Regions from separate parts of the Pseudoalteromonas sp. NZS100 genome, predicted to be linked through region 2. Evidence: predicted binding sites of a transcription regulator. Region 2 holds the regulator's gene; each other region holds the start of a gene.
What was found. Region 2 encodes sigma-54, which starts transcription at its own class of promoters, with help from an activator protein. Its sites were predicted from a motif close to GTTGGCACGNNNNTNGNNT; they were not measured.
Positions count from the first base shown of each region.

Region 1 (10,293 bases), on a different contig from region 2:
TATCTGGATTACTGTAATCAAACTCGCCCGTTGCAGGGTTAAAGTTGTAACCGCCTTCGGTAATAGTAAGCGACACAATTTTAGTATCGCTGTGCGCTAGCTTATTAATTACCGCTTGTTTGTCCTCTGGAGCAAACAAAAAGTCGATCATTGAGCCAATTACTTTGTTATCTATTGTACCGTCTGGGTGTCTAACAGTAAGCGTGTAAAGGTAATCTTGCTGCTTTAAAATATCACGCAGACCACGGTTACCCTCTAAAAGGCCAACACCACATATACCCCATTGCTCAGAGCCCGGAGTTTTTAAAAGCTCGTTAACATACACTGCTTGGTGAGCACGATGAAAACCGCCCACACCAATATGTACAATACCGGCTTTAACTGCGCTACGGTCGTAGGTTGGTGTATCAACATGGCTTGGTAATTGAGCCAAGCTCTGTTGGTTTAGCCCTGTAACTAGAGCGTCAGTGTGTTGGTATTGTGTCATGGTGTGACCTTACTAAACAAAGATAAAATATAAATTACGATACTGTATTACGATGCTGTATTGAGTACTTTATGGCGCTTTAACGACCAGTACGCAGTAACAAAATAAATAACAGTACAAATAAAACAGGCTATTTCGAATTGCGATTTATTAGCGCTGTACATACTCATAGTTTCACTGAAAAACATCACTTGGCTGGCAAATATAAAAATAATAACCAACGAAACAGTAGAAACCGCGTTAAGTACTTTTGTAAATACAGAGCTGTCAATTACTGGCTTTGGAATGTCTTTAGCCTCAGCTGCTTGATATTCTTTAATATCACGTTGCTCTTGCTTTTCTGCTGCAATTTCTTGTGTGTAATCGTCACCAGCGCCGTATTTTTTAGCTAAAAGCGTGTAAACAACAATGGTGAAAATCCATGTAGGAATAAACAAGTAGTAAAACGACATTACATCAATTGCGTTTAAGCCAAAGCCAAACACAAGTGCTAACGCCCAAGATGCTATAGCCGGTACGCTGCGGGTAATATTTTTATATTTAGCCCAGTAACGTGTTAGGCCAATTTTAGGAAATAACACATGCTCAGCAAACACAATGCCGCCTACTGGTACAACTAATAAGCCTGCGTATGTAAGTAGCGGAAGCATTTGAGAAAATACAAACGGGAAACACGCAATAATTACGGTTACAACACCTACAATAGCGGTTGTGCGTTCACGTGATTGATTAACAAATATAGATTGTGCTGCAAGGCCTGCACGGTAAAGGTTTGCGTTAGCTGTAGTCCAACCGGCAATAATTACAATAACAAAACCAGTCCAACCTAATGCATGGTATGCAACATCGCCCGGATCAAGTGATGAAATAGTTGTTTTAAGTAATACCGCAACACCTGCGCCCATAATACCGGCAGAGATCCACGCTAAGTAATGACCAAAAAACATGCCCACACCAGAAAACAAACCATAGCTTTTGCGTTTAGCAAATCTAAAAATAGCCATGTCGATTAAACCAAAGTGAGTTATTGAGTTAGCAGCCCATGCAAAGCCAATCACTTCTAATAGGCCAATGCCCTTTTCACCATCGGCATTGGTGCCCGTCCATATGGAGGAGTCGCCTATGGTCATAAAGTCGCTAAAGCTAGTTAAAGAGGTAGAACCTAATACGTGATTTGAAAGCTCAGGGAATAACGCGAACGAGCCTGCAATAAATATAACAAATAGCCACGGCGCACACAGCTTTGAAAAGTCAGCAACCGTAGAAAAGCCATACATCGCAACAAATACAACAATAGAGCCAACAGCTAAAACAATGGCTACAAACCAAAAGCTATTTGGATACCAATCAAGTTGCGCAGGTATATCAAACAAAAACCGCACGGCGGTGGAGGATACCGTGATCATCGCGGCCGATATAACACTAAAAATAACCACGTTAGCCCAGTTATAGAGCTTGGTCATTGAGTTACCAGCAATTTTGTTTAAGTAGTTATATAAACTTAAGCGGGTTTCTACTGCAATGGGTGCAGTAATTAGCCACCAAGAACACATTGCTAACAGGTTACCTATTAATAAACCAAGTAGAATGTCGATGGTTGAAGCGCCTAATGCAACAAACGTTGCACCAATAACAAATTCAGTAGCCGCAACATGTTCGCCAGCGTATAGCCCTGCAAAATGCTTCCAGCCGTGAAGCTTATTATTAGCAACAGGAAGTTGCTCTTCGTTTACATCTTTAAATGTTTGTGTGTGTGGACTCGTTGCCATGGTATTTCCTATTGTTAACAGCAAAGCATTTAATACCTAAATACTTTGCCTTTTATAATTTGGCTTATAAACGCATGATGTTTTGCCATGTTTTTTTTTATTTTTAGTAAAGCAAAACCATCTACATTTATATTTTGCGTTTGCTTGCCTGTCAGTGTGTAAGGCGAGCAAATCGTGTTTAAAACTTTGTTTATTTAAAAAGCTGCGTGTTTACTGCTTTTTAAGTGCAGGGTATGCACTAAAAAAATCTTGCCAATGCGGTAAATGATCAACATTTGGGTAAGCACTGTGTACATGATTAACAGAGCCTTGCATATGTTGCCCACCGCTGTAATGCAGTACTTGCATATTGGCGTCAATTCCTGCATTTACGCCGGCTTTACTGTCTTCAATTACTAAGCAATGCTCTGGCTTTACACCCATTTGCTTAGCTGCATGTAAAAATAAATCAGGCGCCGGTTTACCACGCTTAACTTCGCTGCTGGTAAAAACCATATCGCTAAAGTACTTACTTAAACTCACTACGCTCAACGCTTTTGCGGTGCGTGTTGGGCTGCTGCTAGTAGCTATACAAATAGGCACAGCTAAATTGTTAAGTACGTCTTCTATACCATCAGTCGTGGTTAGTCCGGTTTCAAATTCGTTTAATAGTGCCTCGCGGTAGTCACCTTCAAAGCTTTCAGGAAGAGTGACATTAAATGCATCCGCTATTTTTTGGCTTACTGTTTTAAAGTTGCAGCCTAAAAAGTGTTGCTGTACATAAGCGCGGTCAATCTCAACGCCTTTTTCAACAAGCATATTAATGAGTACTTGTGCGCTTAAAATTTCGCTATCAATAACAACGCCATCACAATCAAATATCACTAGCTCAATATTAGTATTCATCTTGTCACCTTATTAACACTGTTTGGTTTAGCTAATTTAAGTATAACGAGTTAAGCGCGATTAATATTGTGCAACTTTTTAGTGCAACTCAGCAATGAGCATAAGCTCACTGGTTGAGCATATTCCCTTTATTGCGCGAATATGTCAACACACTGTAAGTATAAAACGCACCAGCTTGGTGAAAATACCGCCAGATAAAACTAAAAACCTTTGTATTTAATAAATTTTATAAAAGCATATTGCGACTAAGGTCGTAGTAAAAAAATTACATTAATGTAAAAAGTGTATCTGCAAATTCATTTCATCTGTTTTACAAATCACATCAATCTAATTAATCAGTTTTACCGAAGTTAATAAAATTAATACTATCGTTAACAGATTAACAGCCTGCACCACTGCCGGCACTTTTAAATAGATGAGGTCGACAATGAATACTCAAATAAACAAAACAAAATTAACACTAACTGCACTGGCACTTGCGATGGCATTACCGGCAAGCGCAGCAACAACTCTTACTAAAGATAACGGCGCAGCTGTTGGCGACAACCAAAATTCAATTACTGCTGGCGAACGTGGCAGTGTATTACTAGAAGACGTGCAACTAATTCAAAAACTGCAACGCTTTGCACGTGAGCGTATTCCTGAGCGTGTTGTGCATGCTCGTGGTACCGGCGCACACGGTGTGTTTGTAGCATCAAAAGAGCTAGACGATTTAACAATTGCAGCACCGTTTGCACAAGCTGGTAAAGAAACAGACGTATTTGTTCGTTTTTCATCAGTAATTCACTCAAAAGGCAGCCCAGAAACACTGCGTGACCCACGTGGCTTTGCAACTAAGTTTTACACAGACCAAGGTAACTGGGATTTAGTAGGTAACAACTTACCGGTGTTCTTTATTCGCGATGCGATTAAATTTCCAGACATGGTTCACTCGTTAAAGCCATCACCGGTTGATAACATTCAAGATCCTAACCGTGTATTTGACTTTTTCTCGCACGAACCAGGTTCTACACAAATGCTAACGTGGGTTTACAGCGACTACGGTACACCAGCAAGTCTTCGTAAAATGGACGGTTGGGGTGTACATGCATACAAAATGATTAACAAATCGGGCGATGTTAAATACGTTAAGTTTCATTGGGTAAGCCAACAAGGTATTGATAACCTTGACGCAAAAGAAGTAGCTAAAGTGCAAAGCCAAGACTTCCAACACTTAACACGCGACCTTTACAGCGAAATTGGTAAAGGCAACTTCCCTAAGTGGGATCTATACATTAAAACGCTTGATCCGTCGCAGCTTGATGACTTTGATTACAACCCATTAGATGCAACAAAAATGTGGTTAGACATTAAAGAAACTAAAGTAGGAACAATGACCCTAAACCGTATGCCAACTAACTTCTTCCAGTCTACAGAACAAGTAGCAATGGCACCGGCAAACATTATTCCAGGTATTGAGCCATCAGAAGACAGACTATTACAAGGTCGTATGTTTTCTTACGCTGATACACAAATGTACCGCCTAGGTGCTAACCACCAGCAACTGCCAATTAACCGTGCAAAAGTTGAAGTGGTTAACTACAACCAAGACGGCGCAATGAATATTGGTAACACTACAAGCAATGTGAACTACCAGCCAAGCCAAGAAAACGTAGCTGAAAACCCAATTGCACGTAGAAGTAACACAGAGCTAAAAGGCTTTGTACAACAAGCCGCGATTAAAAAGCAGCAAAACTTCGCGCAAGCAGGTGTTATATACCGTGGTTTTAGCAAGCAAGAACGTACAAACCTAATTAATAACCTAGCAGGCGATTTAGGCAAAGTGCAAAACAGCAGTGTTAAACACAAAATGCTTAGTCACTTTTACAAAGCTGATAGCGAGTACGGTACACGCTTAACTAAAGCTGTAAACGGCGATATTAAAATGGTTAAACAACTAGCCGCTAACTTGTAAGTAGCTAGTTGTAATTAACTAGCTGTAAGTAATCAGTTGTAAAATTAGTCCCAACTAAGCAGCTATAAAAACAACCACAATCATGAGGAAGGAATAAACCCCTTCCTCTTTTATAAGAGACAATTGTTATGCGTAATTTATTAATTATAGTCGCTCTATTTCTGAGCTTTACCAGTAGCGTTTACGCTCAAAATACATCAGATACACAAACACCTAGTCCGCAATCTGAAACCCAACATTCTGCAAAAACTCAATACGATAGTTTATTTGCTTATTACTTTGCCGCAGCACGCACAAACGACACAGCTGTAATAGAGCAATTTGTAAATGCCGGTATTCCTATCGACAGTTACAACAATAAAGGCTACACCGCGTTAATGATTGCTACCTACCATGGTAATAAAAACACGGTTAACACACTTTTACACTTAGGCGCTAATGCCTGTCTAGAAGATAACCGTGGCAACACAGCGCTAATGGCCGCTATTTTTAGAGGTGAATTTAGTATAGCTAAAACACTCGTATCACTTGATTGCGACAACGCGCATCAAAACAAAGCCGGTCAAACAGCCGAGCAGTTTGCACAAACATTTGGTCAACAAAAAGTTATAGAGTTACTAGCAAAGGTAAATAATGCAAAATAATCTGCACGCAACAAAAAGCCCTAAAATAATAGGGCTTATTTTTAATAAAATTAGTCTTATGTTGCAGACGCTATTTGAGGTTGTTTAGGCTTTTCTCGCGTTACAAAGTAGCAAATTAGCGAGCCCACTGTTACCAGTACAACCCCTTGCCAAAACGAAGCGCTCAGCGTAATAGATAAATACAACGCCGAAATAATAGTAGAAAACACCGGTGTAAAGTACGAAAGCGTCCCCAACAGCATTAAGTTACCGCCAATTATAGCTTGATTCCACAGTGCATAACCGCTCCCCACGACTACACCAGCTAATAGCAATGTTATGCTTGATCTGAGTGAAAACGTTAATGGCGCTTCATTACTAAAACCATATTGCGCCCACAAACTCATTGCCGTAACCGCAAAAAATAACGTAATGGCATTTTTACCATTACTCAGCTTTTGCGTTACTACGCAATAAATAGCCCATATAAACGCTGCAGCTAATGCCATTAAGTAAGTAGCAGGATTATCAGCAAAGTTAGTAACAAGCGTATCGAGTGACATTTTTTGATCGCCCGTAATACACCAAGCAACGCCTAAAAAAGCAATGATCATGCTTGGGTAAACCCAGAAATTTACTTTTTTACGGCCAATAATAGAGAGCAGTATAGTCAGCGTGGGCCATAAATAATTAATAACCGCCATTTCCATTGCCTGATGACGGCTATTTGCCATACCAATAGAAAGCGCCAAACAAATTTCGTACGATACAAATAATAAAGTACCTATTACCAAGTAACGTTTTGAAAACCCACTAAACTTGGGCACTCCCATAACCAAAATTAAAAATATCGCACTGACAGAATACATAGCCGCCGCACCACCAATAGGGCTAAACAACTCAGAAATATCTCGTAGTAATGCAACTAAGCAACTCCACAGTAATATGGCCGCGACTCCATAAAGCGTGTATTTATTTTTGCTTAAAAACTCCATATTAAACCTAAAGTACTACTCGTAAATTTGAAACTAAACTAACAGTAATTATTTAATTAAACAATAAGGGTCTGTTGATCTTTCAAGGTTAAATTTGCAGCAGTCTGTTTGGTATTTAGGCAAGGCAGAGCCTATATAGTGTGGTTATTCCCCATTAATGGGCGATAACGTAGCATTAATGCCAAACAGGCGCTGCCCAAAGGGTTCTTCCTAGGGGCTACTTACTCTTTGTTGCTCGGTTTTTACTTAGCCCACTAGGTTACAAATCTCGCGCCGCGATTAAATAGCCCCTAGTTTGAACAAATTTTAATCCGCAAAGTTCAACAGACCCTAAAGTTAATAGCTTAAACCTCTCGTTTGTTTTTAGCATTCACCCTTTTTAGTAATTGACCTTTTGGTCAGTAAAGCTACAATCAATCAATACGTTAAACACGCAAACTCAATAATGACCACACAAATAAAACCAAATAAAAAAGAAGTGACACGCGAGAAAAACCAAAAACTAATTTTAGATGCCGCCGAGCAATTGTTTTCGCAATTAGGTTACGACGGAGCAAGTATGAGCATGGTTGCTAAAGAAGCGCAGGTGCCAAAAGCTAATATTTTGTATTACTTTAAAAGTAAGGATGGTCTGTACGAATCTGTGATTGACCGCATAATAGCTAATTGGAACTTAGGGCTTGATAACGTCACAATTAACGACGATCCAGCTACCGTGCTTTATAACTATATTAAAAGCAAAGTAATACTGGCCGTAAATCAGCCAATGCAATCTCGCTTATTTGCTAGTGAAATACTGCGCGGTGCACCCTATTTACAAAACTACTTTAGAACCAATACCCGCCCTTGGGTTAAACAAAAGGTTGATGTACTTCAAGCATGGATGGACGCAGATAAAATGGATAAGGTTGACCCCTACCATTTGCTCTTTACTATTTGGTCTACCACACAATATTACGCCGACTTTCAGGCTGAGGTTTTACTCGTAATGAACAAATTAGAGTACGACGAAACCGATGTGGCACAAATTACGCAATCAATTGCCCACATAATTTTAAAAGGTATTGGTCTTAAAATACCTGAGCAAAGTGAGACTTAACCCATGACATCCTTTACTACACCCGATTTATTTGACGATCATCGCGATAACGTACAAGTAGCAGACAGCGGCCTTTATCACTTTGGTAAAAAAACCACGTTTTATGGCAAAGTAGTTACCGTTACCTGCCCAGAAGACAACTCTTTTGCCGCCGATATATTACATGAAAATGGTGAAGGTAAAGTATTGGTTATAAACGGGTTTGCGAGCAAACGCTTTGCGTTTATAGGCGATATTATGGCTGAGCGTGCCTTAAGTAATGGCTGGGAAGGCGTAATAATAAATGGCTGTTGCCGAGATATAGAAATACTTGCCACGATGAACTTACCTGTAATGGCGCTAGGCTCTACACCACGTAGTACCTTAAAGCGCGGCTTTGGTGATAAAAACCAAGCTATTACCATGCTTAGCACCACCATAGAACCTAACGATTGGGTTTACGCCGATATTAACGGTTTAATCATCAGTAAAACGCCCCTTATTTAGCACTCAAAACCATATAAATAAAGACCAACTTGGTGCATCTGCGCACCAAATTGGTTTGTTTTAGCTCATTTTAATCTCACTATTTCTATAGCCCACATTTACAAATCTCATATAACCCAACAAAACCTGACCAGTTGGACAGGATTTTAATTTATGGCATTCCTCTTGCTTAGTCTAAGCACTATAAAATCAAAACTACCGATTAAAAAGCGGAGTTATACCAATTACATTAAATTAGTGATCTATTATAACGCGAAGAAAATGACGCAGTGAGTGCGCTATTTAATCCGATAAAATGATCATGTTTTTAATAAAATTGGTATTCATAATAATAATAACCAGCCCGCTTTTTAATCACTCTTAACTTAATAAGTAAGTACTTGGTCAGTTTTATGATAATGAGCTGCAAATGAGTGATAAAAAAAACAACAAAGGTATATTTTGCAATCACGGTCCTACCCTGTGGCAAACAAACCACTCTGGAGTGCTTGCAAACAATCGCTTAGCTGTAAAAGATGTATTTGCAGTAAAGGGCGAGCGTAACAGCGCAGGCAACCCACACTGGTTTAAAACAGCTAAACCGGCTCAAAATACGGCAAGCTCGGTTAATAAGCTCATGACCGCTGGTTGTAACTTTATAGGCTTTACCCATACTGACGAGCTAGCTTATAGCTTAGAGGGTAATAATATACATTATGGCGCTGCGCAAAATCCTAAATTAAAAGGGCATGCTTGCGGTGGTTCGAGTATGGGGTCTGCTGCTGCAGTTGCTGCAAACTTAGCTGATATTGGCTTAGGCACCGACACCGGCGGCTCAATTAGAATACCCGCCAGCTATTGTGGTTTATATGGCATAAGGCCAAGCCATAACGTGATTGAAAAAGACGGCCTAATACCGTTGGCTCCCCCTTTTGATACCATAGGTTGGTTTACCCAAAGCGCTGAGCTATTAAGCGATGTAGGTAATGTACTGCTACCAAATCAAGCTATTAATAACGTTGATACCTTAGTTATTTGCGAGCCGTTATTTGAACTCGTTGACTCTGCTTTACAAGCCCCACTTAAACAATTGCTTGAAAAAACCAAGCCTAATTTTAAGCACCATAAAGAATTTGAACTACCTAACAGCAACTTATTAAATGAACTTGCTGATAGTTTTAGAGTACTGCAAGGGCGAGCAATCGCAAAAACGCATAAAGATTGGCTTCAATTGCAGGGGCAACTTCCCCAGTTTGCTCCAGCAATTGCGGCACGTTTTAATATGGCGCTTGCCCTAACTGATCAAGAAGAACAAGAAGCACTAAAAGTGCAAACCCAATGGCAAACACTAATAGCTAAAAACCTAAATACAAACAGCTGTTTATTTTTGCCAACCACCCCCACAACCGCACCTAAATTAGGCGCCGACACAAGCGCCTTACGCATGCAAATTATTACGCTTTCGGCAATTGCAGGGCTTAGTGGCTCAGCGCAAGTGCATTTACCACTGGCTGATTTAGCAAATGATCATCCGTATGGTTTTTCATTAATGATGAGCCACGGTAACGATAAAAGCCTACTTGCTTGCGTTAAGCCCCTAGCTGCACACTTTAAACAGGACACATCGGCATGACCACACACAACATTGCATTTACCGCGTCTCATTTTTCGGCAACAGAGGCGGGTATAAATATACTAAAACAAGGCGGTACAGCTACCGAGGCTATGGTAGCGGCTGCTGCTGCGATTAGCGTCGTATATCCACATATGAACTCAATTGGTGGCGACAGCTTTTGGCTTATCGATAACCCAAACCAAAAAACGCCTACCGCTATTGACGCCTGCGGCCGCGCAGCAACTAATACAACGCCCTATAACACGCTCACGCAAATACCAGAGCGCGGCGGATTAAGCGCACTGACTCAAGCGGGCACAATACGCGGCTGGCAAAAAGCGCTTGAACTAGATGAGCATGCGGCACTACCACTGTCACAAATTTTAGCACCCGCTATTGAG
Region 1 covers NZ_JADYWM010000002.1:118,255-128,547, reverse strand. The annotation lists gene I6E69_RS02415 (mannitol dehydrogenase family protein) at 1-487, opposite strand, end outside; gene I6E69_RS02410 (cytosine permease) at 535-2,256, opposite strand; gene I6E69_RS02405 (HAD family phosphatase) at 2,467-3,141, opposite strand; gene I6E69_RS02400 (catalase) at 3,569-5,095, shown strand; gene I6E69_RS02395 (ankyrin repeat domain-containing protein) at 5,224-5,739, shown strand; gene yddG (aromatic amino acid DMT transporter YddG) at 5,796-6,713, opposite strand; gene I6E69_RS02385 (TetR/AcrR family transcriptional regulator) at 7,159-7,812, shown strand; gene I6E69_RS02380 (putative 4-hydroxy-4-methyl-2-oxoglutarate aldolase) at 7,816-8,298, shown strand; gene I6E69_RS02375 (amidase family protein) at 8,708-9,910, shown strand; gene I6E69_RS02370 (gamma-glutamyltransferase family protein) at 9,907-10,293, shown strand, end outside.
Region 1: a site for sigma-54 is predicted at 8,451-8,469, ahead of I6E69_RS02375 (amidase family protein). Genes of this name have one in related genera too.

Region 2 (10,293 bases):
TAGAGATAAAGTCCCCGGCTTTACTGGTGTTATTTCTGATTTAGGTGGCCCAACGGCGAATATGTATAAGCTGCGCTGTACTAGTAAAAAGGCCGAGAGTACCTGTAGACGCTTATCATGTGTGTATCCAGATATTTGTAAACACATGGATACAGATCATACGCCAACAATAGATTTATATAAAAAAGCACGTGAAGTTAAGGGTATTAAAAAGGTATTGATTGCTTCAGGTGTACGTTACGATTTAGCTGTACGCGACCCGCGTTACGTTAAAGAATTAGTAACGCATCATGTAGGCGGTTACTTAAAAATAGCGCCAGAGCATACAGAGGATGGTCCATTATCAAAAATGATGAAACCAGGTATGGGAGCGTACGATCAATTTAAAGAACTATTTGATAAGTACTCTAAAGAAGCCGGTAAAAAGCAGTATTTAATACCTTACTTTATATCTGCTCACCCAGGTACAAAAGATGAAGATATGGTAAACATGGCTTTATGGCTTAAATCAAACGACTTTAAGCTTGATCAAGTACAAAATTTTTACCCATCACCTATGGCTAATGCGACAACTATTTACCATACAGAGATGAACTCTTTACGTAATATAAAAAACAACTCAGAAGTTGTTCCAGTACCTAAAGGCGCACGCCAACGTAGATTACATAAAGCTATTTTACGCTACCACGATGCAGCTGGTTGGCCAATGATACGTGAAGCTCTACGTAAAATGGGTAAAGCTAATTTAATTGGTAAAGGGCCTAACTGTTTAGTGCCAGAAGAAGGGCGCGATGAAAAATCAGGTAAAGGTGGTAAAAAAGGTGGGCGTCCGGCACTAACGCGACATACTGGTTTTAGCCAATTTAAAAAGGCAAACACTAAGCCAAAAGTGGGCGGTAATCGTCAAAGCACACGTTAGTAATTTTATTTGCTAATAGATAAGGCTAATTGCGGTACGCGTTTTTTAGCTTTTTTATACGTAAATTAAGTAAGCTTTGCTCTTTATTATCTATATTATTGTAGGTGATAAAGAGTGAGATTTTAGAGCCCCTCTCTTTAGATATCCTGTGCTAAGTTTAGCTTTTTTTTAAAGCATTGATGATAACCACAAACGCAATTTAAGTGACCATAACGGCTGAATGCCGGTGAGTCCTTGCGTCATTTTATTATCTTTTAAGATTATATAAGATGGCGTGACTTGTCCCTGCCAATCGGAAAATATCTCCCCGTGTTGATCGTTAACAGTACTGAAGCTGTAGCCTTGCTCATTTAAATAATCATGCAGCTCTTGATCATAGCCTGATTTTATCGCGATGCTCACAACAGGGTATTTATTCTCGTTTGCGAGTTCGTTTATGGCAGGGAAGGTAATAGTACAAATAGGACACCAAGTTCCCCAAAAATACACAAGCGTGGGTTTATCTTGGCTCATTGCTGCTAAATTAATGTTTTGCCCTTTATAGTCGATTAATTGTAATTGAGGATTTGCTGGCATGACAGGTTGCCGCCACCAATTGACGGCGGTATAAATGACAAAAAATATAGAGCCATATACCAATAGACTTTTTAATATGGATACGCTTTTTTGTTTTAGCGTTTTTTTAGGTATGTCATTTTTATGTTTGGTATGCGTTGCCATAGCTACTGATTTACCCTAAGTATTTTTGCTGTAGTTTTTTACATTTAAAGCGTTTAATTTATATCAGCAACCATGTAGCAGTACCTAAAAAGGCGAATATACCAACAATATCAGTCACCGTGGTTAGCACCACACTCCCTGCAAGAGCAGGGTCTATATTCATTCTTTTAAGAATTATTGGAATACTTGCACCAGCAACACCTGCCACCACTAAGTTCATAAACATAGCGAAAGCGAGTACGCCACCAAGCATAAAGTCCCATTGCCATAGCGCAATAACACCCGCAATTAATAGTGACCACAAAATACCGTTTAGCGCGCCAATGGCCAGTTCTTTCATCATCAAGAAACGTTGGTTTGTTTGGTTTATATGACCTACTGCAATACCACGGATAACAAGCGTTAATGATTGGCTACCAGCAACACCACCCATAGAAGGGACAATACCGTTAAGCACAGCCAAAATAGGGAGCACATCTAAAGTGCCTTCAAAAAAGCTAGCTACAAAAGCAGCTGCAAGTGCGGTTAGTAAATTAACTCCTAGCCAAACTGAGCGTTTTTTAGAGCTTTTTAGTACAGGCGCGAATGTATCCTCTTCATCATCAAGACCGGCTAGGCTTAATAAGCTATGCTCGGCATCTTCTCGTATTACATCAACGATGTCATCGATAGTAACACGACCGAGGAGTTGGTCGTTATCGTCCACCACAGGGGCCGATATCCAATTATGACGCTCAAATAATTGCGCTACTTCACTTTCATCCATAGAGATTGGGATAGACTCACAATCTTCATCCATTAAATCGCGGACAATTTTTTCTGGTGGATTAGTTAATAATGTACTTAGCGATAAAGCGCCTATAAAGCAGTTATGTTTATCAACAACGTATAAATCATCTGTACCCTCTGGTAGTTCACCACGCAGTCTAATATAACGAAGTACAACATCGAGTGTTACATCAGGACGAATGGTCACCGTATCGGTGTTCATTAGCGCACCAGCTGAACGCTCTTGATATGACAGTGCTTGCGTGGCACGTTCACGGTCTTGAATGTCCATCGCGCTAACAACGTCTTTATAGACGGTATCTGGCAGGCTACGTAATACTTCACCTAAGTCATCGTGGCCCATATCTTCAGTTGCGGCGGCAATGTGCTTAGGTTCCATTTGGGCAATAATGCCTAAACGAACATCTTCAGATAATTCTTCAAGAACATCACCCTGCACATCAGGATCGACCAATTGCCAAAGCAGTCGGCGAATTTTATGCGGTGATGATTCTAATAATAATGCGGTATCACAAGGAGCCGTTTTTGCGAGCATGCGCCTAACTTGAACAAATTGACCACTATTGAGTGACTTCGTCACCTGTTTTAGTTGCTGTAGTGGGTAATCTTGTTCAAAAGCTTCAGGCATTGGCGTCCTTTATAAATTGTTATATTACTTTATGGGGGGAGGTGAGTTAACTGGCGTTACTAACCTATTTATTTTATATATCTGTCTTAATTGAAGCATTAGTAATGCGAATATTGTTTTTATAAAACAGGTTATTCTTGTTCATTAAAGCGTTGTGCTATTAATTCTCCAACAGCGTGTAAAGCTTGCTCAGAATCAGGGCCTTTACAAACAACTTTAACTTCTTTTCCTTGGCTACTTTCAAGTAACATTAGTGCAAGTACGCTATCGCCTGCTGCTTCTTTGTCATCTTGGAATAATGTGATTGTAGCATCAAATTGTACTGCTAATTGCGCAAGCACGGTGGCTGCTCTGGCGTGTAAGCCTAATTTGTTTTTTATTAAAAAGGTATCTTCACAATGCATAACTTACTCTACCTAAGCTGAACAGGTGATTATTCAGCTATATTATTTTTCTTGCTCGCGATGGCGAATTTTTACATTGGGATGTGTCATTGCGAAACTTTCACCGATAGTTTGCGCTAAATATACAGAGCGATGTTGCCCGCCTGTACACCCAATAGCAATGGTTAAATAACTGCGGTTATTTCTTTCTAAATGCGGTAACCACGTTTGTACAAATGTTTGAATTTGCCATGTGAATTTTTGCACTATGCTGTGATTAGCTAAATAGTCTTTAACCGGTTGATCTAACCCATTTAAAGGCTTCAACTCTGGTTCCCAGTGTGGATTTGGTAAAAAGCGTGCATCAAATACGTAGTCTGCTTCTTTTGGTATACCGTGTTTAAAACCAAATGATTCAAATGTGACAATCAGTTGCTTATCTTTTTTACCTAAAATCTTTTCACGAATAGATTCAGCGAGTTGATGAACACTTAAATCAGTCGTATCTATCATAAAGTCGGCGCGAGTGGTTAATACATCAAGTAATTCTTTTTCTTTTTTGATGGCTAAATCAAGCGGCAACGAGTCTATTGATAGTGGGTGTAATCTGCGTGTTTCTGAAAAGCGTTTGATCAATGTCTGATCGTCGCTATCTAAATAAAACAACGTAGGGTTTGCAAAGCCAGGCAAGTATTCAAGAATATCGTTAAATTCATCTTGTTCTTTAGGGATGTTGCGCACATCAATGCTAACAGCAATTTTATCGTAGCTATCAGACACACTGCGAACTAATGAAGGTAGTAGGTTTACTGGAATATTATCAACGCAATAATAACCTAAATCTTCTACAACGCGCAAAGCAACCGACTTTCCAGAACCAGAACGGCCGCTTATGATAATTAACTCCATTTAACACCCTTTATAAAACTATGATTGATCGACAATAACTTGGTAAAGCTCAGTATCAGATTTTGCACTGCGTAACTGTTTACAAAAATCTTTGTTGTTTAGTTTATCAGCAATGGTTGCTAGAGTCTTTAAGTGCTGCTGGTTATCGCCATCTGGTACGATGAGTGCGACAAAAATATCAACAGGGCGATTATCGATTGCATCAAAGTTTATTGGAGTTTCGCTAACGAGCACTAAAGCCAAAGGCTCTTCTGCACCGCTCATTCTTCCATGAGGAATAGCAATGCCACGTCCTATACCTGTACTACCTAATTTCTCTCTGCTCATTAAAGCATTAAGAATATCTTGTTGCGGTAAATACGGAAGTTTGTCGTGAGCAAGTTCGCTAATGAACTCTAAAATTCTTTTTTTGCTATTAAAAAGGACCGCAGCTTTGCTGCAGTCCTGGCATATAAGTGAACTTAATTTCATCATATTAGTGTCGAGCAAGCTTCTCTTTGTGTTTGATTACTTGGCGATCGAGCTTGTCGATCAACGAGTCAATAGCGGCATACATATCTTGATGTTCTGTAGAGGCAAATAGCTCAGCACCGCTTACGTGTATTGTGGCTTCTGCTTTTTGATTTAATTTTTCTACATCGAGAATGACATGAACATTATTTATATGATCAGAGTGTCTTTCAAGCTTCGCAAATTTAGTATTAATATAGTCTCTTAGTGAATCGGTTAATTCTACGTGACGACCAGTTAAGTTTAGTTGCATAAGCATTACCCTCTTAGTTTAGCGTCTTAAATCAGACTTTTACGCTGATTTGACGGTGGAATAGCAAGAGATTCGCGGTATTTTGCGATTGTACGTCTTGCTACTTTAATTCCTTGCTCAGCCAATATATCCGCTATTTTGCTATCACTCAATGGTTTTGCTGAGTTTTCTGCTGCGATTAATTTTCGGATAAGCGCACGTATTGCTGTAGATGAACATTCACCACCGTTTTCAGTACTTACATGGCTTGAGAAAAAGTATTTAAGCTCAAATATACCACGGGGTGTATGCATGTACTTTTGAGTAGTTACGCGTGAAATTGTCGATTCGTGCATTTCTACCATTTCAGCGACATCATTTAAAACCATTGGTTTCATGGCTTCAGGGCCATGTTCAAAAAAGCCTTGTTGTTGCTTAACAATACAATTAGTAACTTTTAATAGCGTGTCGTTTCTACTTTCTAAGCTTTTAATAAACCATTTAGCTTCTTGTAAATGTGAGCGAATAAACTGGCTGTCACCACTTGATTTTACAGTGCGAGACATTGCCGCGTATTGGCTATTAACACGAATTTTAGGCATGCTATCTGGGTTTAATTCAACAACCCAGCGGCCTTTAATTTTTTTAACTGACACATCAGGAATAACATACTCAGATTCTTCCCTTACAATAGTATCTGCAGGTTTTGGGTTGAGAGTATGTATTAGTGTCATTACTTCTTTAAGCTCTTCTTCTTTGAGCTTAGTTTTTTTCATTAATGTACGATAGTCGCGAGCTGCTAATAGATCAATATGCTCGGTTAAAATCATTTTCGTTTCATTAATGTAAGGTGTTTCTTTATCAAATTGATTAAGCTGAATACACAAACACTCTTGTAAACTACGTGCAGCAATACCAACAGGATCAAACAGTTGGATGCGTTTTAATACCGCTTCAATTTCATCAAGTTCAACTTCGTTATCATCTTCGTTTTCTTGATTAAAGCTTTCTAAAATTTCTTCGCAACTGAGAGTTAAAATACCTGAATCATCGACGGCCTCTACAATCGCAATAGCGATGGCTTCATCGGTAGGGCTAAATGGTGTTAGTTGTAATTGCCACATTAAATACTCATGGAGCGTTTCAGTAGAGGCGCCTTGGTATATTGATTCGTCTTCAGGCATTGGACCTGATGAGGCTGCAGGAGCGGCACTCATGTACTCATCCCAACTAACATCCATAGCCATGTCGTCACTTAGCGTGTCTTTTGCAAGTGCTTCACCAGTATCTTGTTCGTATTCGCTCGGAGCATCGTCAGCAGATGCGCTAACAGTTATGTCATCGGTATCAGCTTTTTGCTCGTTTTTACCAGCAGCGTCTTCAGAATAGTCTGCCTCTTCAACCTCTAATAGTGGATTACTGTCGAGAGCTTCTTGTATTTCTTGCTGGAGATCCAATGTACTGAGTTGCAACAAACGAATAGCTTGTTGCAACTGTGGAGTCATTGTAAGTTGCTGGCCCATGCGCAGCTGTAGTGATTGCCTCATGTATCTCTAACAATCCTTTTATGTTGTTATAATTAATACTAGCAGATGCTTAAAGACATGGCGTAAATGTTACAGCCTAAATTGCTCGCCTAAGTAAACATCGCGTACTGTTTTATCATTTAATACGTGTTCTGGAGTACCTGATGCAATCAGCTCCCCATGAGAAACAATGTAGGCTTTTTCACAAACATCAAGGGTCTCTCTTACGTTATGGTCGGTAATTAATACACCAATCCCACGATTTTTAAGATGTTCTATTATTTTCTTTATATCTAATACCGAAATAGGGTCAACACCGGCAAACGGTTCATCCAGTAGTATAAATTTAGGATCTGCTGCCAGCGCTCGTGCTATTTCTACACGACGACGTTCTCCACCCGACAATGCCATACCTTGGCTATCACGAATGTGTTGTATGCTAAATTCATCTAATAAGTTATTGAGCGTGTCTTCTCTGGCTTGTTTATTTAGTTCTTTGCGCGTTTCTAAAATGGCCATTAAGTTTTGATAAACAGTCAGCTTTCTAAAAATCGATGACTCTTGTGGTAAGTAGCCTATGCCTAATCTAGCACGACTATGCATAGGTAAAAGAGTAATATCGTTATCATCAATAGATATTTTACCTTTGTCGCTAGGAACAAGCCCTACAATCATATAAAAAGTCGTTGTTTTACCAGCACCGTTAGGGCCAAGTAAGCCAACTATACTGCCAGCTTGTACTTCAAGGCCGACGTTTTTTACAACTTCACGACCTTTATAGCTTTTTGCCAATAGTTCTGCTTTTAATGTGCTCATGGTTGACCTTTATCGCCTTTTTTACTTTTTTTAGTTTCGATCGGTACTAAAATTGTGTGAACGCGGTCAGTTGAGTTTTCATCTTTTTCGGCACTGATTAGCTGCTGCTCTATATCGTAGGTAATGCTTTTAGCATTTATTTTTTGTCCCGCTTGCGATACTTGTGCATTACCAACAAGCGTTAAAAAACGCTTAGATACATCATAACGCACTTCGTCAGCACTGGCGCTCATAGTCGTGCCATCTGATTGCTTTTCTTCAAAGTGCGCAGGGCTACCTGTAGCAATTAATAATTGTTTATTATCACCAAGTTCATCGCGTTTGTGCACTTCGAGGCGATCGGCTGTAATGCGGCGATTACCGTGAATAATCTCAACGTTTTTCTCAAAAATACCCACATTAGCTTTTAATTGACCTTCTTGCTTGTCGGCACTTATTGAAATTTGATTGGCAGCAGGTTGCGTGTTTTGTTCTGCAGCACTACTATTAAACGCTAGTATAAGTGTAGGAATTATAAGTGATTTTAATATTTTATTGGTCATAATATATGGTTCGCGTATGGTTAATTAGTTTTATCACTTCGGTTTTTAAGTCAGCTTCTAGGCCTTTACCGGTGATTTTTAAATTCGGTCCAGTGATAATGACGGGTTGCTCCGAACGCATTGTTAATAGCTTTATATCTACCTGAATATTATCAGCATTGATTTTGTCTATCATGGCGTTATCGGTTAAATTTTTGGCAACCACATTACCTTCTAAAATTAATTGTTTATCTTCGTATAATGTTGCTTCGTCTGCATTTATTTGCCACGTTTGTTGTTCGTTATATAAAGTAAAAATGGGTTTTTCGAAAAACGTGAAACCTAATTGCTGGTATAGCTCCATTTTAGCCGCAGTGACTTTGTGGCTAATTTTACCTTGCTCATCATAGGCTGTCTGTTTGAGCTCAATAGCTATGTAATCAGGCTTAGCAATAACTTCAGGCTCAGCCTGAGGCACAATATTTGTTTGTGTAAAATAAGGGTACCAAAGCCAAACCATACAGCTAATGAATAAAACGCTTAATATTATGCGCGCTGCATTCATGAACTAGTGCCTTGTGTAGTCAATGCTTTACCATTTTCAAGCATGAGCAAATCGGTGAGTTCTCTCACAGCACCAAAACCACCAGGCATTTGCGTTACATAGTGTGACAAACGCTTAATAAGTGGGTGGGCATCATTTACTGCAACGGCAAAGCCTACTGACTCCATAACAGGCATGTCAGGACCGTCATCACCAATATAAGCAATTTGTTCATCGCTAAGGTTGAGTTTATCTTTTAATTCTTGATAGGCAATGAGCTTATTTTCTTGGCCTTGATAAATATGCTGTACGGTTAAGCTGCTCATACGTTGTTGTACTATCTGTGAATGACGACCAGTAATAACAGCTACTTCAAAGCCACTGTTTATAAGTGCTTTAATGCCAAAACCATCTTTTGTATTAAATGCTTTTAGCTCTTCACCTTGATTGCCAAGGTAAATACGGCCATCAGAAAATACACCATCAATATCGCATATAAGTAGTTTTACTTTTTTAGCGCGTGCTTTTGCATCATCGCTCAGCGGTTGATAGAGTTCTTCAAATTGCATTTATAACACTCCTGCTTTTAATAGGTCTTGCATATTTAATGCGCCAATAGGTTGGTTTTTCTCATTGACGACGATTAGGCCATTTATACGTTTACGTTCCATAATATTGAGCGCTTCAGCGGCTAAAATATCTTGCGTAGCTGTAGTGCATGACTTAGTCATAACAACATCTATTTGTGTTGTATGAATATCAATTCTTTGTTCTAAAATGCGACGTAAATCACCATCGGTAAATAAACCTACGAGTTGCTGATTTTCATCAACAATGGCTGTCATACCTAACCCTTTAGCTGACATTTCTATTAGGGCATCTTTAACTGTTTGTGAAACATCAATAATAGGTGTATTTGCGCCGCTGTGCATAACATCTTTCAAAGTAAGTAATAAGCGCTTGCCTAAACTACCACCTGGGTGAGATAGCGCGAAGTCATCAGCTGTAAAGCCGCGAGCTTCTAATAATGCAACTGCCATGGCATCGCCCATCGCAAGCGTTGCAGTGGTACTTGATGTAGGAGCTAGACCCAATGAACAGGCTTCTTTTTCTACTTTAATACACACATGTACATTAGCCAGGGTCGCCATGGTTGATTGCGTATTGCCAGTCATCGATATCATTTTGGCACCAAGTCGTTTTAAAACCGGAATGATATTTAAAACTTCGCTGGTCTCCCCTGAATTAGAAATAAGCATAACCACGTCATTTTTAGTGATCATACCTAAATCACCATGACTTGCTTCACCAGGGTGAACAAAAAACGCAGGGCTGCCAGTGCTTGCAAGGGTTGCCGCTATTTTATTGCCAATATGGCCTGATTTTCCCATGCCAATAACAATAATACGGCCTTCACAGTCGTACATTAATTGGCACGCGTTATGAAAATTTTCATCTACATATTGTGCAATATCACTAAGTGCTTGGCGCTCAACATCTAAAACGCGAAGGCCTTGTTCAATAAAGTTTAGCGTTGCCATCATTTACCCTACTTGACTAAAAATATACCCTTGGTAACCCAAAAACGCTATTAGCAATAAGCCGCCTTCTACTCTATTGATACGCTGGGTGCCTCTAAAGTTCAATGACATAATAATAAGAGCAAGTGTTGCACCAATCATAATTAATATATCTCGGCTTACTAACGATGGATCAATTGCTGAAGGATTAATAATACCTGCTAGAGGTAATACAGCTAAAATATTAAATATGTTTGAGCCAACAATATTACCTAG
Region 2 covers NZ_JADYWM010000001.1:166,681-176,973, reverse strand. The annotation lists gene I6E69_RS00875 (YgiQ family radical SAM protein) at 1-919, shown strand, start outside; gene I6E69_RS00870 (protein disulfide oxidoreductase) at 1,088-1,495, opposite strand; gene mgtE (magnesium transporter) at 1,698-3,056, opposite strand; gene I6E69_RS00860 (HPr family phosphocarrier protein) at 3,188-3,460, opposite strand; gene rapZ (RNase adapter RapZ) at 3,503-4,348, opposite strand; gene ptsN (PTS IIA-like nitrogen regulatory protein PtsN) at 4,367-4,819, opposite strand; gene hpf (ribosome hibernation promoting factor) at 4,824-5,111, opposite strand; gene I6E69_RS00840 (RNA polymerase factor sigma-54) at 5,138-6,637, opposite strand; gene lptB (LPS export ABC transporter ATP-binding protein) at 6,707-7,432, opposite strand; gene lptA (lipopolysaccharide transport periplasmic protein LptA) at 7,429-7,974, opposite strand; gene lptC (LPS export ABC transporter periplasmic protein LptC) at 7,964-8,518, opposite strand; gene kdsC (3-deoxy-manno-octulosonate-8-phosphatase KdsC) at 8,515-9,066, opposite strand; gene I6E69_RS00815 (KpsF/GutQ family sugar-phosphate isomerase) at 9,067-10,038, opposite strand; gene I6E69_RS00810 (calcium/sodium antiporter) at 10,042-10,293, opposite strand, start outside.

Region 3 (10,293 bases), on a different contig from region 2:
CAGTTGCAGAATGTCCATAAGTCATACTCATTGATGAAATAGCGGTATCGAGCATATCAATGCCAGCATCAATTGCTTTTTGGTAAGTAGCAGTACTTAAACCTGTTGTAGCGTGGCACTGCATAGCAATTGGAATAGATACAGTTTCTTTAAGTGCTTTAATTAGTTTTTCAGCATCGTACGGCTTTAATAAACCCGCCATATCTTTAATACAAATTGAATGACAACCCATATCTTCAAGCTGCTTTGCAAGAGTTAGCCACATATCAAGTGTATGAACAGGGCTAACTGTGTACGAAATAGTACCTTGAGCGTGAGCGCCTACTTTTACAGCCGCTTTAATAGCTGTTTCTAGATTGCGAACATCGTTCATTGCATCAAATATACGAAATACATCAACGCCATTTTTATGTGCACGTTCTACAAACTTTTCAACAACGTCATCAGCGTAATGGCGGTAACCTAATAAGTTTTGACCGCGTAATAGCATTTGCTGCTTAGTATTAGGCATCGCTTTTTTAAGTGCACGAATACGCTCCCAAGGATCTTCGCCTAAATAACGAATACACGAGTCAAATGTAGCACCGCCCCACGATTCAATAGACCAATAACCCGCATCGTCTAATTTGCTAGCAATCGGTAGCATATCGTCTAGGCGCATACGCGTTGCTAATAATGATTGGTGAGCATCGCGCAATACCAATTCTGTTAATTTTAATTTAGCCATGTGTGTGCCCCTTATTTATTATTTGATTTGTACTGAGCAATGGCAGCACTAATAGCAGCGATGTGCTCATTAGGCACACCTTGAGATTTAAAAGATGGTGATTTAACTGGTGTCGCCACGTCAGGTTTGCTAAAGCGCGTCACCAAATTAGACATAAGCGTTACTGCACCAATTAATATCGACAGAAATACAAACACTCCAACCATGCCAGTAAGCATTAAGTTACCAGCCGTTGTGAGTAGAGCACCTATATCCATTTTTCTCCCCTTGAAACCCATATCGAAAATAAAAAATCGATTTAATTAAATATTTATTCACTGGATAATAACAAAACTAATCGCTTTGTCTACATCTTGTAAATTGGTAAAACCAATTAAACAATAAACAACATAACACTCAATTAATTTACATGCTATAACTCAGCAATCACGCGCTCTACAATACATACAAGAAATAACGACTATAGCTAATAGTTATATGGAAGTTGTTAATTAACTATCAAGCCAAGTAAAAATAAACACTAATTCTTAATATTAAATACAAAGCCACACACTAATTGTTAATTGGTCTTACCAAAATAAGTTTATTTAGTGAACATTTAGCAGTTATTTGCAACAGTGTGAATAACTTACATAACAAAGCGTAAAAGTTACTAACCAACTAATAACTAGAGTAACAACAAAAAACCATAACCAATTGATATTTATACCAAATAAACTTTGGCATATAACTGGCATTAGTTATTATGAGCAAATTTGATAACCAAGGAGAAAACAATGTTACGCTGGACAATTACATTTTTAGTTATTGCTTTAATCGCTGCAGTGTTAGGTTTTGGTGGCATCGCAGGTGCCGCAGCTGGTATAGCAAAAATTATATTTTTTATCTTTTTAGTACTTTTAGTGATTTCATTAGTTTCAGGTGCACTACGTGGTAAATCACCCAGGTAGATAAAGCATTCAACTAACAAACACTAAAATTTAATTAATACTTACAAGGAATTACACTATGAACTCTACAACTTTAAAAGCAGCACTAATCGCAGTATTTGCAGGTTTTTTCATGATGGGTTGTGAAGACAACCATGCAGAAGATGCTGGCGAACGTATCGACGAAGCAGTAACTGACGTGCAAAACTCTGTTGAAGATGCATGTGAAAATGTTAAAGAAGGCGTGAACGCTGAAGAAACTAACTGTTAATTCTTCTTGTACCGCTAAAAAAACGGCTTTCGAGCCGTTTTTTTGTGCCAGTAATAAAATCACTGACTATAAAGCTGCTCATTTAGCAGTTAGCTTGTTAAAATAAAAAAAACGATATTTAAAGCAAGGCAAAATGGCATTCACAACCACCTACACATTAGATAAACCCTACTTTTACGAGTGTTTTGATGAGTCACTCCCTTATAGTAAGCGTGCAAAACCTAAATACTTTTTACTTGTGTTGTTAGTTGCGCTTGGTTTATTTGGCATTTATGTTTTAGACGATCATTACTTAGGATCGTTTATGATCATGTTAGCGGTACTCGAGTGCGTCGCTTTTTACTATCGCAGACCATGGTGGGTAACCAGACAAATGCTCAGCAGAGCATCAGGCTCTGAGGTAACACTTACCTTTGATGAAGAAGGTATTAAATCTGCTAATCATTACAAAAGCTATCAATTAGAATGGCAAAATATAAGCGAAGTAATAGACACCCAGCAAGGTATTATTATTAAAAACAAAAGCAGCATGCAGTACATATCAAAACAAACGCTTAGTCCTGAAACACTCGCTTTTATAAACAAAAAAGCCACTCAGTGAGTGGCTTTTTGACTAGTTGAGTTAATTACTCAACTACGTATACGTGTTGATTAAGCATTGCCCGGATTAGGGTTCGACTTTTCAGCTTGTATGCGCATGTAAATCTCTTCACGATGCACTGATACGTCTTTTGGTGCATTAACACCGATTCGAACTTGATTTCCTTTAACACCTAGAACAGTAACTGTTACTTCGTCACCAATCATTAGGGTTTCACCTACTCTACGAGTTAGTATTAGCATTCTCTTGCTCCCATGTTCCAATAAAAATTATAAGATTCCGCTTAAACATACTAATGAAAATTAGACTGAAAAGTAAGTAAAAACTCGCAATCTATCCATTTTCTGTTAAAAATGCCTTGTGTAATGCACGAACAGCCAACTCTAAGTACTTTTCATCTATTAAAACTGAAATTTTAATCTCTGAAGTCGAGACTAAAACCACATTAATATTTTCCTGCGCTAATGCATCAAAAAATAAACTAGCGACACCAGAATGTGATTTCATACCCATGCCAACAGCAGAAACTTTAGCAACTGCTTGCAATCCGCTTACATTTTGAGCACTGAGCTGAGCTTGATCTTCACTCAATAATTCAAGTGCTTGCAGATAATCATTCGAGTGCACAGTAAAAGCATAGTCTATTTTTTCAAAGTTATGATTAACTTGATTAATCATATCTATTTCGATGCCATTTTCGGCAAAAAGTTTCAATATTTTTGAAAGATATTGCGTGCCCGTTGGCACACCTTGTACCTTAATTAAACATTCGTCACGATTAAACGCAATCCCCGATACAACCTTGCTTGGCATATCGTTCTCCTCAAAACTTATTAATGTACCTTCATCGGGATTAAAGCTCGAAAGCACCCTAAGTGGCACATTATGTTTTCCTGCGGCTTCTACTGAGCGAATATGCAAAACTTTCGCCCCTAAACTTGCCAGTTCTAGCATTTCGGCAAAGGTAACTTGGCTCATTCTGCGCGCGTTAGGTTCAACACGAGGATCTGTAGTATATACGCCGTCAACGTCTGTATAGATCTGGCATTCGTCAGCTTTTATAGCCGCAGCTATTTCCACAGCCGATGTATCGGTACCGCCGCGCCCAAGCGTTGTAATGTTGCCCTCAACATCACGCCCCTGAAACCCAGCAATAATAGCAATACGATTATGCTCAAGCTCATGCTTCAAACGCGTAGCAGCAACCTCTGCAATACGAGCTTTACCAAACATGTTATCGGTTAAAATATTGACTTGATCGGCTAATAGGCTCACAGCAGAGTGGCCACGTTTTATGATGGCCATAGCAAGTAGTGATACAGAAACCTGCTCTCCGGTGCTAATAAGTACATCTAGTTCACGGCTACTCGGGCGAGTATCAATTTGTTTGGCGAGATTAATTAAGCGGTTGGTTTCTCCCGACATAGCCGAGAGCACCACAACCACTTGATGTCCTTGTTGTCTGGTTTTTACAACAAGGTCGGCGACTGCTTCAATTCGCTCTATTGAGCCGACCGAAGTGCCACCGAATTTTTGAACAATAAGCGCCACTTAGGCTTAAGTACGCTCAGTTAACCAAGCTGTAACGCTATCTAGTGCAGCAGCAAGGTTTTGTGGCTCACTACCACCAGCTTGTGCCATATCTGGACGACCGCCACCTTTACCACCTACTTGGCCTGCCATGTGGTTAACTAACTCACCGGCTTTTACTTTGCCTGTTAAGTCTTTAGTAACACCAGCAATTAGGCTTACTTTGTCGCCACTGGCAACACCCAGTGCAATAACACCTGAGCCAATTTTGTTTTTAAGGTCATCAACCATACCGCGAAGTGCTTTAGATTCAGTACCTTCAACATTTGCTACAAGTAGCTTAACGCCGTTAATTTCAACAATCGAATCAAGTAAAGATGCACCCGCCGCACTTGCTAACTTATCGTTAAGTTGCGCAATTTGCTTTTCAAGACCTTTAGACTTTTCAAGTAACGCCGTTACTTTTTCAAGTACCGATGCGCTGTCGCCTTTAACTAAAGCAGCTACATCATGTAATTGTTGCTCTTGCTCACTAACATAAGCAACTGCATCAGCACCAGTTACCGCTTCAATACGACGAACGCCTGCTGCAATACCGCTTTCAGATACTATTTTGAATAAACCAATATCGCCTGCGCGCTCAACGTGAGTACCACCACAAAGCTCAATAGAGTAGTCGCCAATAGTAACTACACGTACTTCGTCATCGTACTTTTCGCCAAACAACGCCATAGCACCTTTCGCTTTAGCATCATCAATAGCCATAAGCTCAGTATTAAGTGCGAAGTTACGACGAATTTCGTCATTAACTACACGCTCAATTTCACGTAGCTCATCTTTAGTAACCGCTTCAAAGTGCGAAAAGTCAAAACGTAAACGATCAGGCTGAACAAGTGAGCCTTTTTGGCCTACATGGTCGCCTAATAATTGGCGTAGTGCTTCGTGTAAAATATGTGTAGCTGTGTGGTTTTTCTTAATGCTATCGCGGCGTGCATCATCAATAGTCGCATCCACTTTATCGTTAACACCAATGCGGCCTTGCACAGTACCGTGGTGAGCAAAAGCATTACCAAGTTTAGTGGTATTAGTAACATTAAATTCGCCACCAGCAACTGTAATAGTACCCGTGTCGCCCGTTTGGCCGCCTGATTCAGCGTAAAACGGTGTGCGGTCTAATACTACAATACCTTGTTGACCATCTTCTAATAACTGAACAGCTTCGCCACCGGCAAAAATTTCTACCACTGTCGCGCTATGGTGCGTGCTGTCGTAGCCTTTAAACTCAGTAAGCTTTTCTGATTTTAATTGCTCGTTGTAATCAGCACCAAACTTACCCGCTTGTTGCGCTGTTTTACGTTGTACAGCCATGCATTCTTCAAAGCCTTGATGATCAATCGTCATCTGGCGCTCACGCGCAACATCGGCCGTTAAATCAGCTGGAAAACCATACGTGTCGTAAAGTTTAAATACTAAGTCGCCCGGTATAATATCGCCTTTAAGGTCACTTAAGCTTTCTTCTAAAATAGCTAAGCCACGTTCAAGTGTTTTACCAAACTGTTCTTCTTCAATGCGTAATACTTTTTCGATAATTTCTTGTTGCTTAGCAAGCTCTGGGTACGCTTGACCCATTTGCTCAATTAGCGCAGCAACTAATTTATAGAAAAACGAACCTTGCGCGCCTAACTTATTACCGTGGCGCACAGCACGACGAATAATACGACGTAGTACATAACCACGACCTTCGTTAGATGGCATAACACCGTCAGAGATTAAAAACGCACACGAACGAATATGATCCGCCACTACGCGTAGTGACTTATCGTCCATATCTTGCGCGTTAGTTACACTTGCAGCTGCTGCAATTAAGCCTTGGAATAAATCGATTTCGTAGTTTGAATGCACACCCTGCAAAATTGCAGAAATACGCTCAAGGCCCATTCCCGTATCAACAGATTGCTTAGGTAGAGGCAACATTGTACCGTCGCTTTGACGGTTGTATTGCATAAATACAAGGTTCCAAATTTCGATGAAACGGTCGCCATCTTCCTCGGGAGTGCCCGGAGGTCCGCCCCAAATATGCTCACCATGGTCATAAAATATTTCAGAACACGGACCACATGGACCGGTATCGCCCATAGACCAAAAGTTATCTGAGGTCGCAATACGAATAATACGATCTTCACTTAAGCCAATATCTTTTGACCAGTACTCAAACGCTTCTTCATCATCGTGATAAATAGTAACAAGCAGTTTTTCTTGAGGTAATTTAACAACCTCAGTTAAAAACTCCCACGCAAACTTAATCGCATCTTGCTTAAAGTAATCACCAAAGCTGAAGTTACCTAACATTTCAAAAAATGTATGGTGGCGAGCAGTGTAGCCTACGTTTTCTAAATCGTTATGCTTACCGCCAGCACGTACACAACGCTGCGAGCTTGTCGCACGTGTATAAGGGCGGCTTTCTGCGCCTAAAAATACATCTTTAAATTGCACCATGCCGGCATTATTAAATAACAACGTGGCATCGTTACCCGGTATAAGCGAGCTAGAAGGTACTATTTGATGTTGCTTGCTGGCAAAAAAGTCTAAAAACTGTTGCCTAATTTGTGCGGTAGTCATGTGCTGCATTTGAAAGTCTCACCTGTATTTACTGTGCTTGCATTGCAAAATTAATTTCATCGTAGCTAAAACCCCGATACATTAAGTAGCGCACGCGCTTAGCTTTATCTTTGTAATCGAGATCTGGCGGTGTATTCGAATATTTTTTATTGTACGCATCCTGCGCAAGCTCAAACCAATCTATTTCAAGCTCTTCAACTACCATTTCAAGTAGCGAACGATCAATCCCTTTGCCCATAGCTTCGCTTTGTATTCGCTTAAGCCCGTGGCATTTAAATATGTGTTTTCTTACAAAGCCTTCACAGTATCGCTGCTCGTTAATAAAATTGTGCTTTTCGCACCAATCAAGCAGCGTTTCAATAAACTCTTCTGTCGCTTCTTTTTGCTGTAATTTGAGCGTTAACTCACGACGCGAATATTCTTGGCGCCCTAGTAACCAAAGTACATAGTTTTTTAGTTTTTGCTTTAATTTATCATCCATTAAGCGTCAAAACGTCCGCTTGTTTCACTGCTAAGTGGCTTAACATTAATGTCGTCACTCGGTGGTACAACAGGCATAAAAATGGCTTGATAAGATACAAAAAAGCTAATGTAGCAAATCGGCATTAAAATCAACAGTGGTAAGAACGATAAGAACATCGAAAGCGCCATAAATAATGCGCAAATAAGGCCAAAAACGCCAAGTGGCAAAATGTTATGATAAAACACCATTAACGATTTTTTAAGCGCCGTTAAAATACGTGTTTCTTTACTAAAATAAACAAGCGGTACAGCGTAAGCAAACGCCGTTAAATAAATTAGCATTGCCATAAAAAACAAAATGACATTCGCGCCCGAAATACTCTCAAGCATTTGCTCAAGTGCTACGTTTGGATCAAGTCCTGGTTGGCTCATAACAGCCACTGCATCGGCAAATAAGCCATTAGCAAGTAACGCCATTAAAATACCCGCACCCATTTGATAAAGTGCTAAACGTAATAACCCTAAACGATTTCCCTTAGCCGTAAATGGCTTGAGAATATCGGCTAGCATAATTTTTCCGCCCTGTTGCTTACTAAGCACCGCTTGGTAAAACCCTGCGGTTAAAAATGGCGTAGCGAGTGCTGCTACTACTTGCAGCAGCGGTAAAAATAAAGACAGCAGCCCTACAATGCCAATAAATAAATGCATAAAAATAAAGGTTGCTGGCTGGGTTTTAAAAATAAGCCATCCGGCTTTTAACCACTTTAGCCCTGCATCGGCTTTAAAAATTCGTAATTGTGTAGACATACTTGCTCTTAATTTAAAACGAAACACGCCAAGTATAACTTGGCGTAAGGGGGGATTAATAGACGAAACGTAATTAAATGATTAAGGTTTTTTAATTTTCTTAATATCTAACATATGCGCGCCATGCTTAATTTTTGTTTCTAGGTACGATTTATTACCCGCAACACCCGCTTTTATGTGCGCATGTGTGCCCACAACCGAGTCAACATTAATACCGGCATCTTTTAATGCATTAAGCTTTTTAGGATTATTAGTCATTAATTTAACGTGACTTAAATTAAGCGCATTGAGCATTAATACCGCATCCGAAAAGTCACGTAAATCATCAGCAAAGCCTAAATGATTATTAGCTTCGTAGGTGTTCATACCTTGCGATTGCAATACGTAAGCGTCTATTTTGTTGTATAAACCAATGCCACGGCCTTCTTGGCGTAAATACAATAAAATACCGCCTTGCTCGTGCATCATTTCAATACATTCATTTAGCTGCTCACCACAATCACAACGAGATGAGTAAAATACATCGCCCGTTAAGCATTCTGAATGCATACGAATTAGCGGTACATCTTGCTCTGTATCGGCGTTGTTAAACACCATAGCAATATGTTCTTTACCATCTTTTAAATCAGTAAATGAGATTATTTCTGCAGGGATATCACTATTTCTGCCAACTTTAAGCTGGACTCTTGCTCTTACTTGCGCCACGACAAATCCAAATATTTAAATAACTACGACACGACAATAAAGTGATAGTATCACAAAATAGGATAAATACACCGTAGTACAAGACTGTTTATGGCAATTATATGGCGACGACAGGCGTTATTTTCAATGACTATTAGCAATAAATTAATACAAATAACCGCCAATGTTATTTACGTTGATTTACCTTAATCAGTGACACCTATAGGCACGTTTGGTATTTTGTATTTTAAACAACGATAGGGATTATTATGAAACGTCAGCAACTCGCTTTATTTATAGGTTTAAGTTTGTCTGCTTTAAGCGCAACAACTTTAAGCACTAAAGCATTCGCCAGCCAAGCAAGCGATCCTCAAGCGGTATTTAACCAAGCATACCAAAGCTATTTAGCAGCAGTTAAAGCAGACGAAAACGTACAACAAACTGCCAAACTTGCTTACACATCAGGTAAAGCCGTTTACGGTAAAAGCGACGACAATACGGCTAACTTAGCTATTAACTACGCTAAAGCTATTAAAGGCTACGGCGATGAGCTAAACGAACAACGTTTTGCACTTTATGATGAAGCACATACTATTTTAGCGGCTAATCACGGCAAACAATCAATAGAAACAGTTGATGCACTGTTCGGAAAAGCTAACTACACAACATCAGCTTACAAAGCAGCTAACTTTTTAGAACAAGTAATAGGTATAGCTAAAACACAAAATAACCCTAAGTTTGTAGCCGACATGAAACTTGAAGCTGCAACGCTACTGGCTAAAAAGTTTAGTTCTAAAAAATATCGTGAGGCTAAAAACTACCTAGAAGAAGCCGACGAATACTACCAAGAAAACTTACCTGAAAACTCACTAGAGCGCATAAAAGCCGATTTTTTAATGGCCTCATTCGCAGAGGGTCGTAAAAGATACAATCAAGCGATTGAAAGGCTAAACCGTATAGTTACTGTATTCGATAGTAACTTAAACTTTGATCACAGTGCAGAGCTAACAGCTCATTCAAAGCTTGTAGGTCTGTACGAAAAGCAAGGTAAAAGCGAAGAAGCAACTAAACATTGCCTAGCTATCGCTCAAATGGTGCCATGGAAAGAATCGCAAGAGCAAACGCCGCTTTACCGTGTTAATCCTAAATACCCAGTTAACAAAGCCAGATTTAGTACCGATGGTAGAGTTGTTATGGAGTTTGAGGTAGACGCAGCTGGCTTTGTAAAAAACCCAAAAGTACTTAGCTCTGAAGGCGGCAGCGCATTTGAAAAATCAGCCAAAGCAGCGCTTGAGCAATGGCGTTACGCGCCAAAGTTTGAAAATGGCAAACCTGTTAGCGCTATTTCTCAGGTACAACTCGACTTTAAAATTAACCGTCACTAAAAGCGGCTCATTAAAAAAGGCGCTTTTAGCGCCTTTTTTAATACCAACTAATACAAATCCTACGTAGTTAAAATTCATAACTTACGCTAATACCGCCATCGGCTCTTTTTTCATTGCTGTCGCTTGCTTTACCGTAGCCCACATCTAGCTCTAATCTAAAACCAGCGCTGTTCAGTTCATTAAAGTTGTAGCTGTACGTAAGCCCTATGCCGTTTGTTGTTTCTTCATCAAAAATACCGCCAATTACACAACCTAGCGTATTAGCAAAGTCAGTTGCT
Region 3 covers NZ_JADYWM010000027.1:12,422-22,714, reverse strand. The annotation lists gene oadA (sodium-extruding oxaloacetate decarboxylase subunit alpha) at 1-727, opposite strand, end outside; gene I6E69_RS19085 (OadG family protein) at 739-984, opposite strand; gene I6E69_RS19080 (DUF1328 domain-containing protein) at 1,504-1,677, shown strand; gene I6E69_RS19075 (hypothetical protein) at 1,736-1,927, shown strand; gene I6E69_RS19070 (YcxB family protein) at 2,061-2,528, shown strand; gene csrA (carbon storage regulator CsrA) at 2,579-2,770, opposite strand; gene I6E69_RS19060 (aspartate kinase) at 2,862-4,079, opposite strand; gene alaS (alanine--tRNA ligase) at 4,086-6,686, opposite strand; gene I6E69_RS19050 (regulatory protein RecX) at 6,706-7,158, opposite strand; gene I6E69_RS19045 (BPSS1780 family membrane protein) at 7,158-7,946, opposite strand; gene ribA (GTP cyclohydrolase II) at 8,028-8,651, opposite strand; gene I6E69_RS19035 (energy transducer TonB) at 8,900-10,015, shown strand; gene I6E69_RS19030 (hypothetical protein) at 10,083-10,293, opposite strand, start outside.
Region 3: a site for sigma-54 is predicted at 1,446-1,464, ahead of I6E69_RS19080 (DUF1328 domain-containing protein). Genes of this name have one in related genera too.